DNA from 2 places in the Gilvimarinus sp. F26214L genome. Region 2 is predicted to be linked to the other one. Evidence: riboswitches for the same ligand, from Rfam matches in the RefSeq annotation. Region 2 holds a riboswitch; the other holds the start of a gene.
The links. A riboswitch is a leader RNA that binds a small molecule or an ion and turns the genes downstream of it on or off. The one in region 2 is predicted to bind thiamine pyrophosphate.

Region 1: it holds a riboswitch for thiamine pyrophosphate, as region 2 does, so the genes downstream of both, thiD (bifunctional hydroxymethylpyrimidine kinase/phosphomethylpyrimidine kinase) here and thiO (glycine oxidase ThiO) in region 2, are expected to answer to the same signal.

What each region holds. Positions count from the first base shown of each region.
Region 1 covers NZ_JBTIYG010000017.1:19,983-31,744, reverse strand. The annotation lists gene ACURWW_RS15550 (TolC family outer membrane protein) at 1-1,062, opposite strand, end outside; TPP riboswitch at 1,277-1,375, shown strand; gene thiD (bifunctional hydroxymethylpyrimidine kinase/phosphomethylpyrimidine kinase) at 1,472-2,296, shown strand; gene thiC (phosphomethylpyrimidine synthase ThiC) at 2,475-4,421, shown strand; gene ACURWW_RS15535 (NUDIX domain-containing protein) at 4,418-5,020, shown strand; gene ACURWW_RS15530 (DUF1249 domain-containing protein) at 5,139-5,711, shown strand; gene cpdA (3',5'-cyclic-AMP phosphodiesterase) at 5,781-6,641, shown strand; gene ACURWW_RS15520 (YqiA/YcfP family alpha/beta fold hydrolase) at 6,769-7,359, shown strand; gene parE (DNA topoisomerase IV subunit B) at 7,388-9,277, shown strand; gene ACURWW_RS15510 (outer membrane protein assembly factor BamB family protein) at 9,552-11,435, shown strand; gene ACURWW_RS15505 (HhH-GDP family DNA glycosylase) at 11,534-11,762, shown strand, end outside.
Region 2 covers NZ_JBTIYG010000015.1:25,683-37,444, forward strand. The annotation lists gene ACURWW_RS14675 (alanine/glycine:cation symporter family protein) at 1-462, shown strand, start outside; gene ACURWW_RS14680 (DUF3237 domain-containing protein) at 550-1,041, opposite strand; gene ACURWW_RS14685 (efflux RND transporter periplasmic adaptor subunit) at 1,453-2,559, shown strand; gene ACURWW_RS14690 (efflux RND transporter permease subunit) at 2,559-5,747, shown strand; gene xseA (exodeoxyribonuclease VII large subunit) at 5,867-7,255, shown strand; TPP riboswitch at 7,386-7,500, shown strand; gene thiO (glycine oxidase ThiO) at 7,569-8,708, shown strand; gene thiS (sulfur carrier protein ThiS) at 8,701-8,901, shown strand; gene ACURWW_RS14710 (thiazole synthase) at 8,901-9,701, shown strand; gene ACURWW_RS14715 (hypothetical protein) at 9,755-10,195, opposite strand; gene ACURWW_RS14720 (hemerythrin domain-containing protein) at 10,328-10,771, opposite strand; gene ACURWW_RS14725 (endonuclease/exonuclease/phosphatase family protein) at 11,053-11,762, opposite strand, start outside.

The DNA.
Region 1 (11,762 bases), on a different contig from region 2:
AACGCGCCCGCCACTGAAAACTGGAACGCTCAAGTTCAAACCTGCAGACCATCCATCGTTTTCGGTGTCCCGGTAGGTGTCGACTCTCCTGCTAATGGGCAGGCCAAAGGTGGGGCTATCTTCATTTTGGTCAATAAAGTTACTGACCGTGGACCGGTCCGAAGAGGACTCCGACTCTGAGTATCCAACCACAGCGTTCAGCGTCGGCAGGTGATCCGCTCGCCGGGTTTTCGCCGTCAATTCGGCCAGGTCCGCGTTGAGCCGGGCGGACTGCAGGCTGTAGTTGTTCTGCAGTGCGAACTCAACCCAGGCTTCACGCTGGGCCGGCACCGGGTCCGTAACCGGGAAGTCTTCCTCGATGGGAGCGACCTGGTCGTGGGGCTGGCCGGTCAGAACTTCCAGCGCTTCGTAGTAGATGGCCAGGTTACCGCGGGCCGCAATGGCACTGGCCACCGCGCTGTCGTACTGTGCCTGAACCTCATGCACATCCGTAATTGCGGTCAAGCCCACTTCATAGCGCTGGCGGGTTTGCTCCAGTTGTGATTCCAGCGCTTCCTGCTCTGCGAGTGCGGTTTCCAGGGTGTCGATTGCGCGAAGCACATCGAAATACGCCGTGGCAACGCGAACAATAAAGTCCTGCTGATCGGCCTTGAACTGGACGAGAGCCGCCTCCGTGTTTACAGCACCCGACTTGTAGGAGTACCAGGCTCCCATGTCGAACAGGGGCTGCTGCAAGCGAACGGACCAACTGGTGGTATCGCCTTCAGAGGACGTATCGTCTGTCGCGTCCGGGAAGATGTTCCCACTGAAGACCTGCGGGCCGGATGTCACGTTATTGCCGTCAGTTTCTTCGTAAGAGGCGGAACCGGAAATCTGCGGCAGCAGAGCGGACAAACCGATCTTTCTGTTTTCCAGCCCGGCTTCATAGGCGGAGCGGGCGGCTGCGAGTTCGGGGTCGTTGTCCAGGGCCTGTTCGTAAATTTCGAGAAGTGTGGCGCTGTGGGTAAGGCCGCTGGCCAGGAGCAAGCAAACCGCGCTTGCTGAAGGGGAGAGAAATTTCATTCTTTCAGTGTCCCTGTGTGACGAGAAATGCCGCGCCGAGTGTAGCGTTTTGACCACAAAAGGTCGAGTTGGCGCCTCACGTGCGGGGTTAAATTCTGTTAAATATTTCCGCGCCCGATTTGGGCTTCACAACATTGCGACCCAAGGGTCCCGAAGCCATGGCCCACACCTGACTCTCCTTTACAGTCCAGGCGGGACTCACTAGACTGCGGCGATCATCTTGTCGGGGTGTCCGCACGGAATGTGCGGGCTGAGAAAGACCCGTGAACCTGATCCAGTTCATGCTGGCGTAGGAAACGAGATACACAGTGGCGCAGCGTCCATTTCTTGCCCCTCCTCCCGTTTCCCGTCCATCGTCCGCTCAAGGTTTTCAACTGAACTGAATCAGCCGAAACCGGAGCGCACAATAATGGCGTCACAAAACACATCCATCGCCTTGACCATTGCCGGCAGTGATCCCAGCGGCGGTGCCGGCATCCAGGCGGATCTGAAAACCTTTACGGCTCTGGGGGTTTATGGCTGCGCTGCCATCACGGCGTTGACCGCCCAGAACACGCATGGCGTGTCCGGCGTCTGGCCGTTGCCCGAGGGCAGTGTGGCCGGCCAGATTGCCAGCGTGCTGGAGGACGTGCCGGTCGGGGCCGTCAAGCTGGGCATGTTGCTCAACAGCACCGTCATCGCTGAAGTAACGCGCGAACTGAGCAAGCGCCCTGACCTTCCTCTAGTTTGCGATCCGGTCATGGTGGCCACCAGTGGCGACCGCCTGCTGGATGACTCGGCGGTGGCCAGTCTCACCGGCGGCTTGCTGCCGCTCTCTCATCTCATCACCCCAAACACCGCCGAGGCCGCTGTACTGCTTGACTGCGCTCCGGCGGATTCAGAACAGGCCATGGAGCGGCAGGCGGAAGCTCTCCTGGAAATGGGCCCAAGGGCAGTATTGCTCAAGGGCGGCCATTTGCCGGGTGACCAGGCCAGTGATTTGCTGCTCTGGGCGGCGGACGGCGCCCTTCGGTCCCGCTGGTTCCGCGCCCCGCGCATCGACACCCGCAACACTCACGGCACCGGCTGCACCCTTGCTGCCGCAATCGCCGCCGGCCTGGCCCAAGGCCGGGACATGGAGGCGGCTGTGGGGGCAGCCAAGCAATACCTGAGCGGCGCCATCGCCCACGCCGACCGGATTCGTGTCGGTTCGGGCGCCGGCCCGGTAGATCATCTGTGGCGGATCGAAACGTGACACCGGCACGTTCCGTAGGTTGGGTCAGGCCGCAGGCCTTAACCCAACGGCCGTAACCCAACGGTTCTGCAAAAGTATGGTTAATGTTGGGTTACGCTGCGCTAACCCAACCTGCGCCAACCTACCGACGTCCCCGCCAACCCCCAGCACCCAACAACACAAACAACGGAGAGGCACCATGAGCAGTCACAAGGCACCACTGACCCAGGTCGATCAACAGGCGGTCCAACCTTTTCCGGCGTCCCGGAAAATCTATGTGGAGGGGCAGCAGCACCCGGTGCGGGTGCCCATGCGGGAAATCACCCTGCAGGCCACGTCGACGGATTTTGGGGGTGAGGAAAACCCGCCTGTCTGGGTGTATGACACCTCCGGTCCCTACACGGACCCGGAGGCGAACATCGACCCGCAGCGAGGCCTGCCGGATCTGCGTGGGCCCTGGATCGACGCACGGGGTGATACCGAGTGGCTCGAGGGTGTCAGTTCCCGCTTTACCGCCGAACGCCTGGACGACCCAACGCTCGCCGCCCTGCGTTTCTCCCATCGTCGCCAGCCCCGCAAAGCCAAAGCAGGGGCCAACGTGTCCCAGATGCACTATGCCAAACGGGGCATCATCACCCCGGAAATGGAGTACGTGGCCATTCGGGAAAACATGAACCTCCAGCGGGCGAAGGAAATGGCGGCCGCAGGCCAAGGTCCTCTGGCGAGCCAGCATCGGGGTGAGTCCTTCGGGGCGGCCATTCCCGACGCCCTTTCGGAGGGCATCACCCCGGAATTCGTCCGCAGCGAACTGGCTCGCGGCCGGGCCATCATCCCGGCCAATATCAATCACCCGGAACTGGAGCCCATGATCATTGGCCGGAACTTCCTGGTGAAGATCAACGGCAACATTGGCAACTCCGCCCTCGGCTCCTCAATCGAGGAAGAGGTGGAAAAGCTCACCTGGGGCACCCGCTGGGGGGCGGACACCATCATGGATCTGTCCACGGGCAAGAACATCCACGAGACCCGTGAGTGGATTCTGCGCAACTCTCACGTGCCTATTGGCACCGTGCCGATTTACCAGGCCCTGGAGAAGGTGGGAGGCGTTGCCGAGGACCTCACCTGGGAAGTGTTCCGGGACACGCTCATCGAACAGGCGGAGCAAGGTGTGGATTACTTCACAATTCACGCCGGTGTATTGCTGCGTTACGTTCCCCTCACTGCGAAGCGAGTGACCGGCATCGTCTCCCGCGGCGGGTCCATCATGGCCAAGTGGTGTCTCGCCCACCATCGGGAGAGCTTCCTCTATACCCATTTCGAGGACATTTGCGAGATCATGAAGGCCTACGATGTGTCCTTCTCCCTCGGCGATGGACTGCGCCCCGGTTCGGTGGCCGACGCCAATGACGAGGCTCAGTTCGGGGAGTTGGAAACCCTCGGTGAACTCACAAAAATCGCCTGGAAGCACGATGTGCAAACCATGATCGAGGGTCCGGGTCACGTTCCCATGCACCTGATCAAGGAGAACATGGACAAGCAGCTCGCCGAGTGCGGCGAAGCGCCCTTCTATACCCTTGGGCCCCTGACCACCGATATCGCCCCGGGCTACGACCACATCACCTCCGGTATCGGTGCCGCCATGATCGGCTGGTATGGCTGTGCCATGCTCTGCTATGTGACCCCCAAAGAGCATCTGGGCCTGCCGGACAAGGACGACGTGAAAGAGGGCATCATTACTTACAAAATTGCCGCTCATGCGGCGGATCTGGCCAAAGGCCACCCGGGCGCGCAACTGCGGGACAACGCTCTGTCCAAGGCCCGCTTCGAGTTCCGCTGGGAGGACCAGTTCAACCTCGGCCTGGACCCGGACACCGCCCGGGCCTACCACGACGAGACGCTCCCCAAGGAGAGCGCCAAAGTGGCCCATTTCTGCTCCATGTGCGGACCGAAATTCTGTTCCATGAAAATCAGTCAGGAAGTGCGCGACTATGCTATACAGGATAAAAGGGTCGCCGAAACGGAAGAGCTGGCCGTGCGGATGATTGATGTGGAAGCCGAGATGCAGCAGAAAGCCCGGGAGTTCAAGGAGCAAGGCGGGGAAATTTATGTCAAACAGCACTCGCCCGCTGAGGCGGAACCGGAATGAGTATCGATAAACCTCAGTTCCACCGGCAGGATGTGGAAATCGAACAGGAAGAAGTTGTCTACGACGGCTTCTTCCGAATGAAGGAGCTGCGACTCCGCCATCGGCTCTTCGCCGGTGGCTGGAGTGGGACAATCAGTCGCGAGCTGTACCTGCGTCATGAAGCAGTCGGGGTGCTGCTTTACGATCCCCGTCGCGACCTGATCGGACTTGTGGAACAGTTCCGCGTCGGTGCCCTCGAAGAGCCCCTCGGGCCGTGGTGCATGGAAGTAGTGGCTGGTATCATCGATAGCCAGGAAAGCCCGGAACAGGTGGCGCTGCGAGAGGTTAAGGAAGAGGCTGGCCTGGTGCCCGAGCGGGTCGAGTACATCTGCAACTACCTGGCGAGTCCGGGCGGCAGCAACGAGCGTTTGCACCTCTACTGCGGCTACTGCGATCTGGACGGAGCGGGTGGAATTTACGGCCTCGACCATGAAAACGAGGACATCAGGCTCCACGTACTTCCGGCAGCGGAAGTGTTTGAAAACCTTTACGGTGGGCGCTTCAACAATGCGGCCACCATGATCTGCCTGCAATGGCTGCAGGTCAGACGCGAGCAATAACTGCCCGCCGGCTGCGAAGGTCGACGGGATAACCCGGTCAGTGATTTGCGCTCCACGATTCCCAGAGTGGCTCGCCGCCTGGCGGCGAGTTCGTGCGCGCACAACGGTACAGAATTGAATGAGTTCAGCAGTAAAAAGTTTGTTTCTCAAAAAGCGGAACGCGGATTCGGCACCGAACCGGGAGTTCCGCCCCCTGTCGGCGCCACGGCCACTGTTTGCGCGCGAAAAGCGGGACAGCAAACCGCGGTATCGCGTCGACCTTTCCGGCCAGCAGGCGGACTGCGAGGCGAACTACCTTCGTCTCAAAAAAATCCTCCCCGATTTTTCTGAACGCGACGAGTGGCTGTTTCACATCGGAGCGGACGAACGAGCCGGACAGTTGTTGGTGCAGGTGGTCGACCGCGCGCCGTACACCACAACCCTGGAGCTCAGCCAGCCGGCCGACGGGGTTGCCAGTTCCCTGAAAGCGCCTCGCCTGCGGGTATGCATGTATCACGACGCAGACATGGCTGAAGTTACAGCCTGGGAAGGACATCGTCGGTTCAAGCCGCGCTATGACTATCCCAACCCGGGTATGTACCAAAGCAACGAAAAAGAACAACTCAATCGTTTTCTCGCCGAGTGGTTGAGCCACTGTCAGGCGGAAGGTCGTCTGGTCTTCGACCTGGCGGACCTCGGCTTTTACAAATAACAGTACCGGGTCTGACAAAAGCAACGATTACGGGCAACGGTGCGGGCCCGATCCTCGCGGATACAAACGATGCAAACAACTCTGGAAAGCAAACCAAAGCAGGAAGCGAAGCGACGCCAGATTGCCCATGATTCCGAGCAGCCGATTCGCCTGTTGCAGCTCACGGACTGCCACATCGGTCCGGACAATAGCGAAGAGCTGTTGGGCCTCAACACCAACGAGAGTCTCAACGACGTTATCGCCCATGTGCGCGAACACCACGCTCGCTGGGATTTGCTCCTGACGACCGGGGACATTGCCAACAACGGTGGTGCCCGCACCTACGTCAGGTTCCTGGAAATCCTCGAGAAAAGCGGTATCGACTTCAGTGCATTCGGCTGGCTGCCGGGCAACCACGACTCCCCCGTGGATATGAACGAAGCGATGAACGACGAGCAGCTCACCAAGGAGTTGCACATCGGGAACTGGCTCATTCTGCTGCTCAACACCCAGGTGCCTGGCCACACCCACGGCAACCTGGTGGAGGCGGAGTTGAACCTCCTTGATGAGGCGCTCTCCAACAATCGCGACAAGCACGTGCTGATCTTCATGCATCATCAGCCGGTGCCGGTGGGCTGCGCCTGGGTGGACACGCAAAAGGTCCGCAGCGAGTATGCATTCTTCAAGATCATCGACCAGTACGAGCATGTGAAGGCAGTCGTCTGGGGTCATGTCCATCAGGAGTTTTCCCAGCGACGCAACAACGTGCAGCTTCTCGCCACGCCGTCCACATCCATTCAATTCAAGTCCCGCAGCGATGACTTCGCGGTGGACCGTTTGATGCCCGGCTATCGCTGGTTCGTGCTGAACCCGGATGGCAGCTTCGAGACCAGCGTGGAGCGAATCGCCGACAAACAGTACCCGATCCAGTTTACCTCGCAGGGATACTGATCGCTCCGCTGCAGGCACAAGCGGGCCCCGGGGCGCCGCCCGCCTGAAGCCGGTGGAACTCTGAGGGCTCAGCCCGTAAACTCCCGTGCGCCGAATCAGCCCCGGAAATCTACCAGAGGCGCCCGCGATGAGCCTTCTTCTTTACATCCACGGTTTTCTCAGTTCGCCACTGTCCCACAAAGCGCAGCAGGTTGAATCCTGGCTTCAGGAGAACCGACCCAAGGTGAACTACGCCTGCCCCTTCCTGAGCGCCTATCCGGCCGAAGCCATTGAGCAGCTCGAGGACATTGTGAAGAACGCCGCTTCAGAGCCGGTTTACCTCATGGGCAGCTCCCTGGGCGGCTACTACGCCACCTGGCTGGCGGAGAAGTACGGACTGCCGGCTGTGCTCATCAACCCGGCGGTCGCTCCGTACGAGCTGATCAGTGCCTACCTGGACCAGGATCTCAAGAACTACCACACCGACGACCACTATCGACTCGGTCCCGAGCACATCGAGCAGTTGCGCGAGCTCGAGACAGAAGAGTTACAATACCCGGCTCGTTACTGGCTGATGGTCCAGACCGGGGATGAGACCCTGGATTATCGACGGGCGGTGGAGCGGTACAAAGGTTGCCGTCAACTGGTCGAGCAAGGTGGCGATCACAGCTTTCAGAATTTTGAGCGTTGGCTGCCGGACATCCACGAATTCTATACCGGCAGCTCCGCTGACCGCTGATTGAAACTTCAGGCATTCACAGGCAATTATGGCGAACTACTCCGCAGAAGATATTGAAGTACTCACGGGCCTGGAACCGGTTCGCAAGCGACCGGGCATGTACACGGACACCACCCGGCCGAACCATCTGGCGCAGGAAGTCATCGACAACAGTGTGGACGAAGCGCTTGCCGGCCACGCGAAGAAAATAGAAGTGATTCTGCACAAGGACCAGTCCATCACCGTCAACGATGATGGTCGCGGCATGCCGGTGGACATTCACCCGGAACAAGGCAAGCCCGGCGTGGAAGTCATCCTCAGCACCCTGCACGCCGGCGGTAAATTCTCCAGCAAGAACTATCAGTTTTCCGGCGGTCTCCACGGGGTGGGGGTGTCGGTGGTTAATGCGCTTTCCAAGCTGCTGGAAGTCACTATTCGTCGCGACGGCAATGTTTACCGCATGGGCTTTCAGAACGGCGATAAAGCAACAGAGCTGGAAGTCGTCGATACCTGTGGTAAGCGCAACACCGGAACGAGTATCCGCTTTCTTCCCAACCCCAAATACTTCGACTCTGCCAAATTCTCCGTCTCGCGCCTGCGCCACGTGCTGCGTGCCAAGGCAGTTCTGTGCCCCGGCCTGCACGTTGTGTTCACGGATGAGCAAAGTGGTGAGAAGGACGAGTGGTATTTCGAAGATGGATTGAAGGATTATCTGCTGCAAGCCACTCGCGGCTGGGAAACCCTGCCCGAGGAGCCCTTCGTAGGCACCTTCACCGCCACTACGGAAGCGGTGGACTGGGCGATCCAGTGGCTCCCGGAAGGCGGTGAACTTACCCAGGAGAGCTACGTCAACCTGATTCCCACCGCCCAGGGCGGCACCCATGTCAATGGTCTGCGCACCGGGCTGATGGAAGCCATGCGCGAATACTGCGAATTCCGCAACCTGCTGCCACGCGGCGTAAAGCTGGCACCCGACGACCTGTGGAACAACTGTTCCTACGTCCTCTCCTCCAAACTGGAAGATCCCCAGTTCTCCGGCCAGACCAAGGAGCGTCTCTCCTCGCGCGAGGCCGCGGCCTTTGTTTCCGGCGTTGCCAAGGACGCATTCAGCCTGTGGCTGAATCAGCACACGGAGGAAGGGGACAAGCTGGCGGACTTCTGCATCAACAACGCGCAAAAGCGCGTTCGTTCCGCCAAAAAAATTGTCCGCAAGAAGGTCACCCAGGGGCCAGCCCTGCCGGGCAAGCTGGCGGACTGCGCCTCCGACGACCCCACCCGCGGCGAACTGTTTCTGGTGGAGGGTGATTCCGCAGGCGGTTCCGCCAAGCAGGCACGCGACCGCGAGTTCCAGGCCATCATGCCCCTGCGTGGGAAGATCCTGAACACCTGGGAAGTGGATAGCCAGGAAGTGCTCGCCTCACAGGAGGTGCATGATATCTCTGTTGCGCTCGGCATCGAGCCGGGCTCCGAAAACATGGATAACCTTCGTTACCACAAGATCTGCATTCTGGCGGATGCTGACTCGGACGGCCTGCACATTGCCACCCTGCTGTGCGCCCTCTTCGTCCGTCACTTCAAACCCATGGTCACGGCCGGGCACGTGTACGTCGCCATGCCGCCCCTGTACCGTATCGATGTGGGCAAGGACGTCTACTATGCTCTGGATGACAGCGAAAAGCAGGGCATTCTGGATCGAATCGCCGCCGAAAAGAAAAAAGGCAAAGTAAACGTCCAGCGTTTCAAAGGCCTCGGCGAGATGAACCCGCTGCAATTGCGCGAGACCACCATGGCGCCCGATACGCGCCGCCTGGTTCGCCTGACGATTGAGAACGGCGATGACACCAACCAGATTCTCGACATGCTGCTCGCCAAAAAGCGCGCTGCAGACCGCAAGGAATGGCTGGAAAGCAAAGGCGATAAGGCCGACGTGGTCCTGTAGGTCGACGGTAGGCCGGGGTTCTTCGGTGCGATAAATTTATGTAAAGCCTGTCCACTCCCTCTGGGTGAGGTGTTTAAATCGGCCCAATGCTCACGTCTTTTGTGTTCTTTCTTTTCAGGTACTTCCCTGCCCTGGTGCGACTGCTGAAGAATAAACCTCCGCGCCAGCTCAATCGCAGGAGCAGTAGCTCAAACAACGCAGGTGGGACGTGTGCAAACAACGAGAACAAACCGGAGCGGGCGTGCCCGCTCTTTTTTTGGATGGAGTTTTAAGGATGAAGAAAGGAATTACGATACTGGCGAGCGTTGCAATCTGGTTCGCCGGCCCGGCCCAGGCTCAGGATGCCGACACCGCTCTGCAGGACGCGATGAAAAAGGGCGAGCCCTTTTACAAGGAAAGATGCGCACTTTGCCACGATAATCCGGAGGACTACGTTCCGCCGCGGCGCCAGCTGGAATTGCGCTCGGCCGACTACGTCATCAACGCCCTGACCAAGGGCAGCATGTATCCCCATGCGAAAGGGCTCGACGAAGCCGAAGTCAGAAGCATAGCCATCTATGTGACCGGTAAGATGCCCACCGGGTCCACTCTCAATCCCGACTGGAAGCTAAACGCCTGCGCCGAACCGGCTGCGCCGATCGCAGCAGGCGATCTTCACTGGAACGGCTGGGGCCGGGACCTGAACAACAGCCGCTATCACCCGGAGCCCGGTTTCAGCCCAAAGGACATCAAGAACCTCAAGGTGAAATGGTCCTTTGCCTACCCCAATGGTCGACATAACAGCCAGCCGACCATCGCCGGCGACCAGGTATTTGTTGCGGCCGCACCCGGGCGGGTTTACTCACTGGACGTGGGAACGGGCTGCAGCCACTGGGTTTACGACCCGGACGCAGGTGTGCGGGCGACCGTCAGCGTGGGCCCCATTCCGGGAACGGACCAGCAGGCGGTATTCGTAGGCACAACCGATCGTTTCGTCCACGCAATCGACACCCGGACAGGCGAGCGACTCTGGAAGACCCAGGTAGGCGAGTTGGAGGAGGCGCGAGTCACCGGTGCGCCCATCCTGCACGAGGACACGCTGTACGTGCCACTGTCCTCCTTCGAGGAGACCGCGGCCGTCAACCCGGATTACGAGTGCTGTCGCTTCCGTGGAAACGTGGTTGCGCTGGACACCAAAACCGGGGCGATCAAGTGGCGGACCTACGTCATCGATGAAGAGCCGCAGCAGCACAAAACCAACAAGCTGGGCAAGCCCATGTTCGGCCCCGCGGGCGCCGCCATCTGGTCGGCGCCCACCATCGACCTCGAACGCAGCGTGCTCTATGTTGCCACCGGCGACTCCTACACGGATGTGCCGGAAGATGGTTCGGACGCAATCGTCGCCATGGATCTGAAAACCGGCGAAGTGAAATGGAAGAATCAGGTCCTGGAAGGCGATAACTTCCTGGTCGGTTGCTTCGGCCGAGGCGGACACGCCAACTGCCCGGAAGAGGTGGGCCCGGATTACGACTTCGGCAGTTCGGTGATTCTTCGCAAAGCCGGCGACACGACCCTGGCGCTTGCGGGCCAGAAGTCCGGGATCATGTACGCCATGGATGTGAACAACAAGGGCAAGATCGTCTGGGAACGGAAGGTCGGCCATGGCAGCGCTCTCGGCGGCATCCAGTGGGGTTCCGCGGCGGATGAAAAAGCCGTGTATGTTCCGGTAACAGACACAGCGGTTTTTCAGCCCGATCTGCGCAAGCCGGGGCTGACAGCCCTCGACATCGCTACGGGAGAAACGCTCTGGCACACCCCCGCGCCGAAGGCCCAATGCGGCGACGGCGGACGCTGCGGTAATGGTTTGTCGGCGGCGATCAGCGCTATGCCCGGCGCGGTGTTTGCCGGTTCTCTCGACGGCATGCTGCGCGCCTACTCCACCTCGGATGGCAGCATTCTCTGGGAATTCGACACCAAGCAAAGTTACCAGACGGTGAACGGGCTCGAGGTGAAAGGAGGCTCCATCAACGCAACGGGACCGACCATGGCCAAAGGCATGCTGTTCATGAACTCCGGCTACGGCGGCATCATGAACGCGGGCAGCATGGGTGGCAGCGCCGGCGCGGCAAAGGGCCAGGACGGCAACGTGCTGCTCGTGTTCTCCGTCGACGGTCGGTGATATCCAGTACTAAAAAGACAGGGCGTTCCAATGGGGCGCCTTGTTCCCTTGGGCACTTGCCTTGCAACCTGCCTCCCAATAGCCCCTGAGTCCGGAGCGTGGAACCCAGCGCACAGGAGCTGATTATGCGGGAGCGCGAATCACCGTCGCGGAGCGCTCTGATACAGAAGCTGCTGAAACAGCACGGGCGGACTTTCGCCGAGGAACTGGCGATACCCGTGCAGAAGAACACGCCCTCCGCTTTGTTCCAGTTATTGGTTGCCGCGCTGCTGTTCAGTGCGCGTATTCCCGCCCACAACGCTCTGGAGGCAACGCGGGCGCTGATCG
Region 2 (11,762 bases):
GTCGGCCCCATCGTCGACACACTGGTCGTCTGTACCTGCACGGCCCTGATCATCCTGCTCACCGGAGTGTGGGACAACGGCGGCGATGCGGAGGGCGTATCCCTGACCGCCCGGGCCATGGCTCAGGTTCTGCCCGGCAGTGGTATATACATCCTGTTGGTCATGGTCGCTTTGCTGAGCTTCAGCACCATTGTCAGCTTCTGGTATTACGGCGCCACCTGCCTCGGCTTTCTGCTGGGCGCCGAGCGGCAGCACTGGTACACCCCGGCTTATCTTATATTGATTGTGCTCGGATCCATGGCGTCCATGAACACGGTGAATGGGCTTATCGTGGGCCTGTATGCGGTCATGGCCATACCGACCATGACCTCAACGCTCGTACTGGCTCCGCGGGTCAACGCGGCAGCGAGAAAGTATTTCACGCAACTGGCCCGTGAGCAGCAGGAACTGGCAGACCGTTGAAGAAGCCCCTCAGCAGCCTGCCCGCACAACGAGGGCCAGGGCGATACACTGCCCCGCGGGGACTGATTCCGCAGGGCGAAGAACCGGCTACAGAATACGATAGATGCTGTAGCCGGTTTTTCCGTCAACGCGTTTGCCAATGCCCACAGCCAGCAGGTTATTGAGGTAGGCATACTTCTCGGAGGCAGTCTCGAAACGGGGCAGCACTCGCCAGTAAAGACTCTCGTCAGTGCGGCTGAGAATTCCTGCATAGGACATGTAGATCAGGGCCCCGTCTTCCGTTTCCAGAGTTACCCGCACGTCCAGTTCACTGGTGCCATCGGGGCGCGCCTTGATCCAGTCGGCCCCCACATTCAATACCGTTCCTTTCAGCCCCGGACCCTCGAAGTAACCCCCCGTAATGGGCACGACGCGGCGACTGCCGACCTGCTGGGGCTCGGTGGTATCGATGACAAAATCCATCAGAAACTCCGATTGCAGCTCGTTGCGATCCTCCGTGGCGTGTGCGACTCCGCTCAACATCGCTGTTGCAATCAACAGGAATACCCAACGGCAAATTTGTGGAACTGAATTTCGCATACCGATCTCCTCCATCTGAATTTTAGGGTGTCTGTAATCAGTGCCGGTGCTCTGCTCGGGACCCGCAGTCCCTATTATCCATCAAGCGGCGGGACGCCGGTATCCATCAAGCGGCGGGACGCCGGGCTAAACATTTATTAACATATGCAGGTACGTAACCCATGAACTACCCTTGTAGCGCAGGTCCAACACGCATCGCCTGGCGCTCCATTGGTGGAAGGCGTCGCGGGCATCCTGTTGACTTTTCTTGATTGGATGAACCCGGCGATTCCAGATAGGCTTGCGCCACTGCATGGCACATTGGTCACACGTGAACAAAGAACATGGCGCGGTCAAGCTGTTCCCGGAACCCGGCACGGTTGTTCCAGGCAGTGAATTTTACCTCCATATAAAGAAGAAGATTCGTCTCTGATGAAAAGACCCCGGTTTTTAATTCCCACCGCCCTGCTTGTTGCAACCGCAACATTGCTTGCAGCGTGTTCGGACGACGGTAAAACCCAGCAGACAAATGGCGGAAGCCAGGGGCCGTTGCGTGTGATTGTCGCCGCAGTGGAGGAAACCCCACAACGCACGCGCGTGGAGGCCGTGGGTACGTCCCGCGCCGTCCAGTCTGTCACTCTGTATCCGGTCACCTCCGGCGAAGTGGTCGCGGTCAACTTCGAACCCGGTCAGGCCGTCAGTAAGGGTGATGTCCTGGTGGAGATGGACGAACGCAACGAGCGCCTGGCCGTCCAACTGGCGGAAGTCCGGGTCGCAGATGCCGAGCGCCTGTATGAGCGATACAAGCGTTCCGCCCAGAGCGGTGCCACACTTCCCACTACGCTGGATGCCGCCCACACCGCCCTGGAAGAAGCCCGCATTGAGCTGGACCAGGCCCGCATCGCCCTGGACGACCGCTCCATCGAGGCTCCGTTTGACGGCTACGTGGGTATCACTGACGTAGACCCGGGCGACCGTATTCAGCCGTCCACCGCAATCACCACCCTGGACAACCGCAGCGCCCTATTGGTCAGCTTCGAACTTCCGGAAATGCTGGTGGGCACCCTGCGCAGCGGCGACCAGGTGGCCATTTCCACCTGGAACAGCCGCCAGCCCAGCGCCTACGGCAGCATTGTGGACATTGACAGCCGTGTGGACCCCACCAGCCGCACCTTTGTCGCCCGCGCCCGGGTGGACAACGAGGGCGACCGGCTGCGACCGGGGCAGAGCTTCCGGGTGGCCCTGGAGGTTCTGGGAGACAACTATCTTGTCGTGCCGGAAATTTCGGTCCAGTGGGGCGCCGATGGTGCCTATGTATGGTCCGTGGTCGGAAAAGAGGGCCGCCGCGTACCGGTCAATGTCATTCAGCGCCAACAGGGTGTCGTCCTGCTGGACGGGCCGCTGGCCCGCGGCGACCTTATCGTGGTCGAAGGCATCCAGCGCATGCGCCCCGGCATTGAAGTAAAGCCGGAACTGGCTCCCCCGGGCGGTGATGTGGGGGCGACCCTGTCCCGTAACATGCAGAAGGGTCCCGGCTGATGACTGAGGACAAGAAACACGGCAGCGGCGACGAGAAACTGGTCACCGAAGCGGAAATCCTCAACAGCGGCGGCGACGAGCAGGAAGGCGAACTCGCCTCCGACCTTCCCAGCCTCAGTATCCGACGCCCGGTTCTGGTCCTGGTGGTTAACCTCTTGATCGCCCTGGCCGGTATCGCGGCTCTGCTCGCCGTGGAGGTGCGCGAACTCCCGGACGTGGACCGCCCCATCGTGATGGTGCGCGCTGAATACCCGGGGGCCTCTCCCGAAACCATGGATTCGGAAGTCGCCGGCATTCTGGAAGGCGCCGTGGCGCGGGTCTCCGGCGTCAAGGACATCAGCACCTCCTCGGAGGAAAACAGCGCCCGGGTTCGCATCGAGTTCCAGCCTGGAATGGATCTGGACACTGCGGCCTCCGACGTGCGAGAAGCGGTGAGTCGGGTGGAACGCCGCCTGCCGGATCGTGTGGAAGAGGTCATCATTCTCAAGGCAGACGCCGATTCCTCTCCCATCGTGAACATCGCGATGATGAGCGACGAGTTGCTGGCCGAGGAGATGTCCCAACTCGCCGAGAAGGACATCATCCCCGAACTGATCTCCGTTGAAGGGGTGGCGGACGTCAACATCTATGGCGCCCGTGCGCGCCAGTTGCGAGTGGTCGTGGACCCACTGCGGCTGACCAGCTACGGGATCTCCGTCAGCGAAGTGGCGGCCGCATTGCGCCAGGCGGCTTTTGACGTGCCCGCCGGCAGCTTCCGGTCGGAAGACCAGGAGCTGATCGTCCGCGCTGACGCATCCACGGTGACCGCCGACCAGGTCGCCAACATCATCGTTCGCGGCACCCTCAGGGTCGGAGACGTTGCCAACGTCTTCTTCGGGCCGGAAGACGCCTACAACTACACCCGCCTGGACGGTCGTCAGGTCATTGGGCTTGGGGTTGTCCGCCAGGCCCGTTCCAACACCATTCAGATCTCCGACGACGTGCGCGCCGCCGTGGACCGCCTGAACGAGCGCTTCGGCAACATCGAACTGCGCGTCACCAACGACGATGCAGACTTCATCCGCCGCTCCGTTGAGGAGGTGGTGGTCAGCCTGCTGCTGACCGTAGGCATCGTGATCGGCACCATCTGGCTGTTCATGGGCTCCCTGCGAGCCACTCTGGTACCCAGTGTGGCCATTCCCGTGGCGCTCATCGGCACCCTCGCGGCCATCTGGCTGTTCGGGTTCTCGGTCAACATCCTCACCTTGCTGGCGCTGGTTCTGGCCACCGGGCTGGTGGTGGACGACGCCATTGTGGTACTGGAAAACATCCAGCGCCGCCGCGGCCAGGGGCTCGGGCCCCGGGCCGGCGCCGTGCTCGGCACCCGCCAGGTGTTTTTCGCGGTGGTGACCACCAGTGTGGTGCTGATCTCTGTGTTCGTGCCCATTGCCTTCCTGCCCAGCACCGCTGGGCGACTGTTCCGGGAATTCGGTTTCGTCCTGGCGGTGGCCGTGGGCATCTCCAGTTTCGTGGCCCTGTCCCTGGTTCCGGCCATGGCCTCCCGCCTGCCCGATCAGGCCGAAGGCAATCGGCTGAATCGCGGCCTGGTCCGCCTGGGATCCAGCCTGCGCCTCTTTTATGAACGCTCCGTGGGGGCGACCCTGCGCCATCCGCTCCTCACTCTTGGCGCGGGCCTTCTGATCGCCCTGGGAGCGGCCTCGGCTTTCCAGATGCTCACCCAGGAACTGTTGCCACCGGAAGACCGCGGGATCATCTACGTGAACGCCGGCGGCCCGGACGGGGTTGGTCTGGGCTATATGGAGCGCCAGGCGGACAAAATGGAGCGGATTCTTCAGCCCCTGGTGGAGAGCGGCGAGATCGCCTCCATGTTCACCATCGTCGGCACCTATGACCCGAATCAGGCCCGCATCGTCGCGCCGCTGGCGGACTGGGGCGATCGCAATCGCAGTCAGCAGGACATCATGATGGCGCTGCGCGAACCCCTCGAGCAGATTCCCGGGGCCAGGGTCAACGTAGGCAGTGGCAACAGCCTCAACCTGCGCGGCGGCGGCACCGGCAGTGTTCAGGTGGCACTGTTAGGGAATGAGTACAACGAGATCTTCGAGGCGGCCAAGGTGTTTACCCGTGCCATCGAAGAGGAAGGCGGCGCGCTGTCCCGCCCCGACATCTCCTACAACCCGACCCAGCCGCAACTTTCCGTGGAGATCGATCGGCGGCGGGCGGCGGACCTGGGCGTGGATCTGGATACCATCTCCGCGACACTGCGGGCGATGATCGCCGGCGACGAGATTGTGGACCTGAATGTAAACGACGAAGCAGTGCCCATCCTGCTCGAATCCACCACGGGCAAGATCAACGATCCCACGGACCTGGTGAACCTTTACGTCACTGCGGACAATGGCAATCTCGTGCCCCTGTCCAGCGTGGTTACGGTGACCGAAGAAGGTGTGGCGGCACAGTTGGACCGGGAAGCCCAGCGCCGCGCCATCGAAGTGGATGTGGAAGTCCGGCCGGGATACCCCCTGCAATCGGCGGTGGACGATCTGCGTCGGATCGCCGCGGAAACCCTCCCGGGCAACGTCTCCATGCTGCTTCTGGGGGAGGCGGCCACTCTGCAGGAAACCTCCAGCGAAGTGGCCATTACCTACGGCATCGCCCTGTTGGTGGTCTTCCTGGTGCTGTGCGCGCAATTTGAAGGCTTCACCAGTGCTCTGGTGGTAACCCTCATCATTCCATTCGGGATTGCGGCGGCGGTATTCGCCCTGTTCCTGAGCGGGACCTCCGTCAACATCTACTCCCAGATTGGTCTGGTGATGTTGATCGGCCTGATGGCGAAGAACGGAATCCTGCTGGTGGAATTCGCGGACCAGCTTCGCGACCGGGGCTATGAGGTGCTGGAAGCCATCAAGACCGGCGCCAGCGTTCGTCTGCGCCCGGTTGCCATGACGATGATTTCCACCATCCTCGGCGGCCTGCCCCTGATTCTGAGCGATGGCGCCGGTGCGGAAGCACGCGAGGCCATCGGCTGGGTGATCTTCGGTGGCCTGGGTATGGCGGCCCTGTTTACCCTGTATCTGACCCCCTCACTGTACCTGCTGATCGCCCGGTTCTCTTCAGCGCGCGCCGAAGAAAGCAAGCGCCTGGCGGAAGAGCTGCAGGCGGCCGAGCGGCTGGCACACGACCACTGACGCCCGCTGGTCGCGGTGATTCGCTACCGAACACGGATGTTCGGAGCGCCTCCAACCATTTTCCGACCTGACTCTCGTCAGCCCTGTGATCCACCGGGTGCTTCGCCTAAAATGGCGCGATGACTGACGACCTGTTCACCCAGACCCCCAAGCGCGAAATTCTCACCATCAGCCAGCTGAACCGCAAAGCGCGGCAGCTGCTGGAAACCCACCTGTCTCTGCTCTGGGTGGAAGGGGAGATATCCAACTTCGCCGCTCCTTCCTCGGGGCACTGGTATTTCACGCTCAAGGACAAGGACGCCCAGGTCCGCTGCGCCATGTTCCGCAGCCGCAACAACCAGGTAAGCTTCAAGCCCGCTCTGGGTAAGCACGTTGTGGTCCGGGGGCGCGTGAGCCTGTACGAAGGCCGGGGCGACTACCAGCTCATCGTCGAACACATGGAAGAAGCCGGATTCGGAGTCCTGCAGCGGGCCTTCGAGGCACTCAAGAACAAACTGGGTAACGAAGGGCTCTTCGACCCGGAACACAAGAAGACCCCGCCCCGCCTGCCGCGCCACATTGCTGTCATCACCTCCCCCACCGGGGCCGCCATTCACGACATTCTCACGGTCCTCAAGCGCCGCTTTCCCGGCATTCCCGTCACTCTCCTGCCGGTGGCCGTTCAGGGCGAAGGAGCGGCACGGCAGATCGAACGGGCGCTGCGGCTCGCCAACGAACTGGGGGAATTCGACGTGATTCTTCTCGCCCGCGGCGGCGGCTCGCTGGAGGATCTCTGGCCTTTCAATGAAGAGATCGTGGCCCGCGCCATTCACGCCAGTGCGGTGCCGGTGGTGTGCGGTGTGGGGCACGAGGTGGACTTCACCATTGCGGACTTTGTGGCCGACGCGCGGGCTCCGACGCCCTCCGCCGCGGCGGAACTCCTGAGCCCCGACGCAGGTGAGTGGCTGCGCGGCTTTGCGCGCTACGAGGTGCTGCTGCAACAAGCCATGCTGCGCAAGATCGAGCAGGCCCGCGCCAGCCTGAAAGCCTCCGCAGCCCGGCTCCGCCATCCGGGTGATCGACTGCAGAACCGGGCCCAGCAACTGGACAACCTGGAAATGCGACTATGGGGCACCATGCGCCACCAACTGCTCGCCAAGCGAACTCAATTCGAGCATTTGGCCGTTCGCCACAAGCGCTGCATCCCCATGGAAAAGATCGCCGATTACAGTCGGCGCCTGGAGCAGTTCCAGCGCTACCTGTCCTACTCGGTTCAACAGCAACTGGACGCCCGCACGCGGCGTCTGGCGCAAGCGGTTGAGTTGCTGGAGACCATGAGCCCGCTCAAGACCATCGGTCGCGGCTACAGCCTGGCGCTCGATGAAGAGGGTCGCATTCTCCGCGGCAGCAGCCAGGTTCAGGTGGGCACATCCTTCACTCTCAAACTGGCAAAAGGCGAAGTGCTGTCCCGGGTTGAAGCGGTCAATCGCGACTACGATAATCTGGATGCCACCTTCCGGAAAAAGTGAGCCGACCCTCCCGCTTGCGGGCGCCCAATGCAGCCAGTAGACTGCTTGAACTCTTGTCGGGGTGCCAGGCCCGGAGGCTTCTTTCACACGCGATGCTTGCACACGCGATGCTTTCCCACGCAAAAAAAGGAGCGTCCCGGCGGGGAACTGCTTGCAGGCAGCTTCCCAGGCTGAGATCAGCACCTGCTGAACCCGTCGAACCTGATCAGGTTGAGACCTGCGTAGGAAACAAGATGAATGCTGTACCCGTAACTCCCCACTCTGTCGCCCATCGCCAGCACTCCCCTTCCGTTTCGGGTCTGGCGTGAACTCCATGGTTTCTCCCGATTCTGAATCACCCAGGGGCCAGCTTGCCATTGCCGTTGTGGGCGCCGGCTTGCTGGGGCGGCTGCTAAGCTGGCGATTGCTGCGCCAGGGCCACCGGATCACCCTGTTGGAGGCAGGGGATCTGGACCACCCCCGGGCCGCTGCCCATACAGCGGCGGCCATGATTTCGCCCCTCAGCGAAGTGGTCAGCGCCGAACCGTTGATCTACCACATGGGTCTGGAGTCGCTGCAACTGTGGCCCCGCTGGCTGGAGACCCTCAACCGTTCGGCGGCATCGCCCATCCAATACTCGGCCACCGGCAGCATTGTGGTCGCCCATCCCCAGGACGCTGCGGAGCTGCAGCAATTCCGGCAGGACCTCCACTACAAATTGACTGCCGGGGATACGAGCCAGTGGCTCTCCTCCGCGGAATTGCGCAGCCGCGAGCCACAGCTCGCTCATTTCCCGGAAGGTCTTTACCTGCCCCAGGAGGCACACCTGGACAATCGCCGATTGCTGCAGGAACTGCTGCGCGAAATCCGCAAACTGGGTGCCCGGTGCGAGCAGCACTGTCCGGCTCACCTGGAAAACGGCGAGCTGATCGCCGCTGGATACAACAGCGACACCTTCGACTGGATCATCGACTGTCGGGGCATGGGCCGCAAAGAGGCGGAACCGGAACTTCGTGGTGTGAGGGGCGAAGTGATGTGGGTGCAGACCCGGGAGTTCAGCCTGAACCACGCCGTGCGCCTGATGCATCCGCGCTACAAGCTCTACGTAGTGCCGAAACCGGATCACCGTTTTATCATTGGCGCGACGGAAATCGAAAGTGAGGATCGCTCCGCGATCAGTCTGCAATCGACTCTGGAACTCGCCAGCGCGCTCTATACCATCAACCCGATGCTAGCCGAAGCGCGCGTTATCGAAACCGACACCAATCTGCGACCCGCCTACCGGGACAACCTGCCCCGTATCCGGGCCACTGGCAAATGTCTCAGCATCAATGGCCTGTATCGACATGGATACCTGCTCGCACCCACGATTGTGGAGCACACCACCCGGTATATCGAGGCCGGCGAACAGGGACCGTTCTGGGCAGACCTGGCGGGAGAGCGACAGCCGTTCCGAGGGGAAATAAATGCTTAAGATCAGTTTGAACGATGAATGGGTGGACGTACCCGAACCGCGACTTGCCGCCGCGATGGCGCATTGGAACTACGACTGCAACAAATGCGCAGTGGCCGTGAATGGCGAGTTTGTCCCCCGATCCAACTATGAAGCGGTCACCCTCAACGATGGCGACCGGGTGGATGTTGTCGCCCCCGTGGGAGGTGGCTGATGAGCACTGACTTTACTCTCTACGGCGAAACCTTCAGTTCGCGCTTTCTGCTGGGCACTGCCCTCTACCCTTCGGTCCAGTCCATGCTGGACGCCATCGCCGCCTCCCAATGCGAAATCGTCACTCTGGGCCTGCGCAGACAATCGCCCGGTGAAAAAGGCGGCGACAGTTTCTGGCAGGCGATTCGGGACACGGGCTGCAAACTGTTGCCGAACACCGCGGGATGCCGCTCCGTCAACGAGGCCGTTACGACGGCGGAAATGTCCCGGGAGCTGTTCGAAACCCCCTGGGTAAAGCTCGAAGTGATCGGGGACGATTACAACCTGCAGCCGGACCCATTCGGTCTGCTCCAGGCGGCGGAGGAGTTGATCAAACGAGGCTTCAAAGTGCTGCCCTACTGCACCGATGATTTGATCCTCTGCCAGCGCTTGCTGGACGTGGGCTGTGAAGTTCTGATGCCTTGGGGAGCCCCCATCGGCACCGGCCAGGGGCTGGTCAACAAACTCAACCTCAACACCTTGCGCAAGCGCCTTCCGGACGTGCCATTGATTGTGGACGCGGGCATCGGTGCACCATCACAAGCCTGCGAAGCCATGGAAATGGGTTTTGATGGAGTCCTGCTCAACACCGCCGTGGCCAGGGCCCAGAACCCGCCGCTGATGGCGGAAGCCTTCGCAGCGGCCATTGACTCGGGGCGCAAGGCCTTCGAAGCAGGTCTGATGGTCAAGCGCCAGACCGCCAGCCCCAGCACCCCCACAATCGGCCAACCCTTCTGGCACCACAACAGGCCCGGCAATTGACCGTGGGTTGGGTTAGGCGCAGCCGTAACCCCGCATCCACGAGCCAACATTCCTCAATCCGCTTGCGACCGCGGCGGCAATTGGATCGCTTCGCGCCCCGCGCGACCGCGCCACCAGTTCATCGGGCGGTGAATACCGGGATGGGCAACCAGCCAGTTCATCAGACGGTGCTTGCCGGGAAAATCCGCAATCACAATACCCAGAAAGATCGTAAGCAAACCCTGCCCCGGCAGCACCAGTAGCGCAACCCCCGTGAGCATCAGCAGCACACCCAGCACGTTGCGGAAAACTCCGACAACCGCAACCAGCACGGGATTGCCGGCAAACCACGAGCGTCGCCCGGTGCGTAAAAAATAATCCGATGGGATGCGCAGTACCGCCCAGGGAATCAACATCAGCGACACAACCATCACCAGGGCTGAAGAGCCAGCCAGCCAGGCAATGATATGTTCGTTATGCTGGGCCCAACCGAAGAGTTCGCGCAGTATAGTCAAGATGGCTTGCAGAATGGTGGCCTTGGAAGGTCAGGAAGGATAACAGAACCGGGGGCCCGCTTCTGCCCCCGTGCATGGGAGAGTGTTTGGTCGAAGGTGTATCGCTATCGTTAAACAGCTGCGAGCGCCGAATCAGGCAACCTGCTCATAGCCGCGTTTGCGCGACGAATAAATCCCGCTCAGGTAATCCGCCTGGGAGCGGCTCACCAGGTTTTCCGCCCGGGGCAGCATGAGTTGCTCCTCTTCTTCCATGTGCTTTTCCATCAGGTGGCGAAGGCGGTAAAACTTGATCTTCCAGGCCGGGTGGCCCATGTCCTCATACTCGAGATCCTGCAGCAGTTCATCCGCCTCTGCATGCTCGATCACAAACTGTCGACATTGCTCAGTGAGTTCCGGCCAACCCATCAGCGCAGAGTACAGGGACTGCTCCTCCGCGAGAGTGTGGGTCTTCATCGCGTCCAGCAATTGCGCGAACAACTTTCGTCGATCGACCGAGTCACCCTTCGTTGCGCTAATTCCATCCAGCAGCTCACGCAGATAGCGGTGGTCGACGCGGATCAGTTCAAAAATGTTCATTTGTATTCCTCTGGGCACCGGTAATCCGTTACCTGACAGCCATCTCCTGATCTCGGTATTCGGATCAGTTTTGGGTTTCCACATCCACAACACGACATCGGACTGTATGCTTGCGAACCCCTCGTGCCGTTTTCCTTTCAAAAAGTGCGCCAAGTCAATGCGCCTGACGCTCAATCCCTTGACAAGCAGCGGATCTCCGCGTCCAGCCCAACATTCAGCCGCAACCAGGTCGCCCTGTTCTGTAAGAGTTTTAAGCGCCTTGTACATTTTTCCGGCCATTCTCAACCCGCAACTTCAGTGCTCTGCGGCAGTTCGAGGGTCATTTCGATGGGGTAATGATCGGAATAAATCCGGGTTTCGGGTGTTTTCAAAACGCGCGCGGACTTCACCATTCCCGCTGGACGCGTCCAGAACCGATCCAGCCGGAACACCGGCCAGCGGGTTGGAAAAGTGGCGCCCATGGATTGCGGCTCGAGCAATTGGTCCAGTTTGCGCAGCCGGGCAGAAAACAGTTGCCACTCATTGAAGTCGCCCCCGACAACCGTGGGAATCGCGCTCGGCTGCTGCAAATGTGCGCCAAGCTTGCCGAACTGCTCCCGACGCTCAATGCGCTTGAGCCCCTTGTGGGTGTTCAGAACGTGCAGCAGCCCGCGTCCGGTCTGCAGTATGACCTCCTGGATGTTACGGGGCTGTCGACCGAAGTGGCTGACGTCGATGGTCTGGCTGAACATGACAGGGAAGCGGGTGAGAACGGCGTTGCCATACCAGCCGTGTCCCTCATACACGGCGGGTGAAGGAATCAACTCGCGAAAGTGGCTTCCACATAGGGCGGCAATGTATTCCTTCGCGTCCCTCCCGTGTGGTCGCGTGTCCATCTCCTGGAGTAATGCGAGGTCCACCTTGCGTTCCATCAGGAAGCGTCCGATCCGCTCGTAACAGTGGCGGCCATCCACACCCACACCACTGTGAATGTTGTAACTGACGATACGCA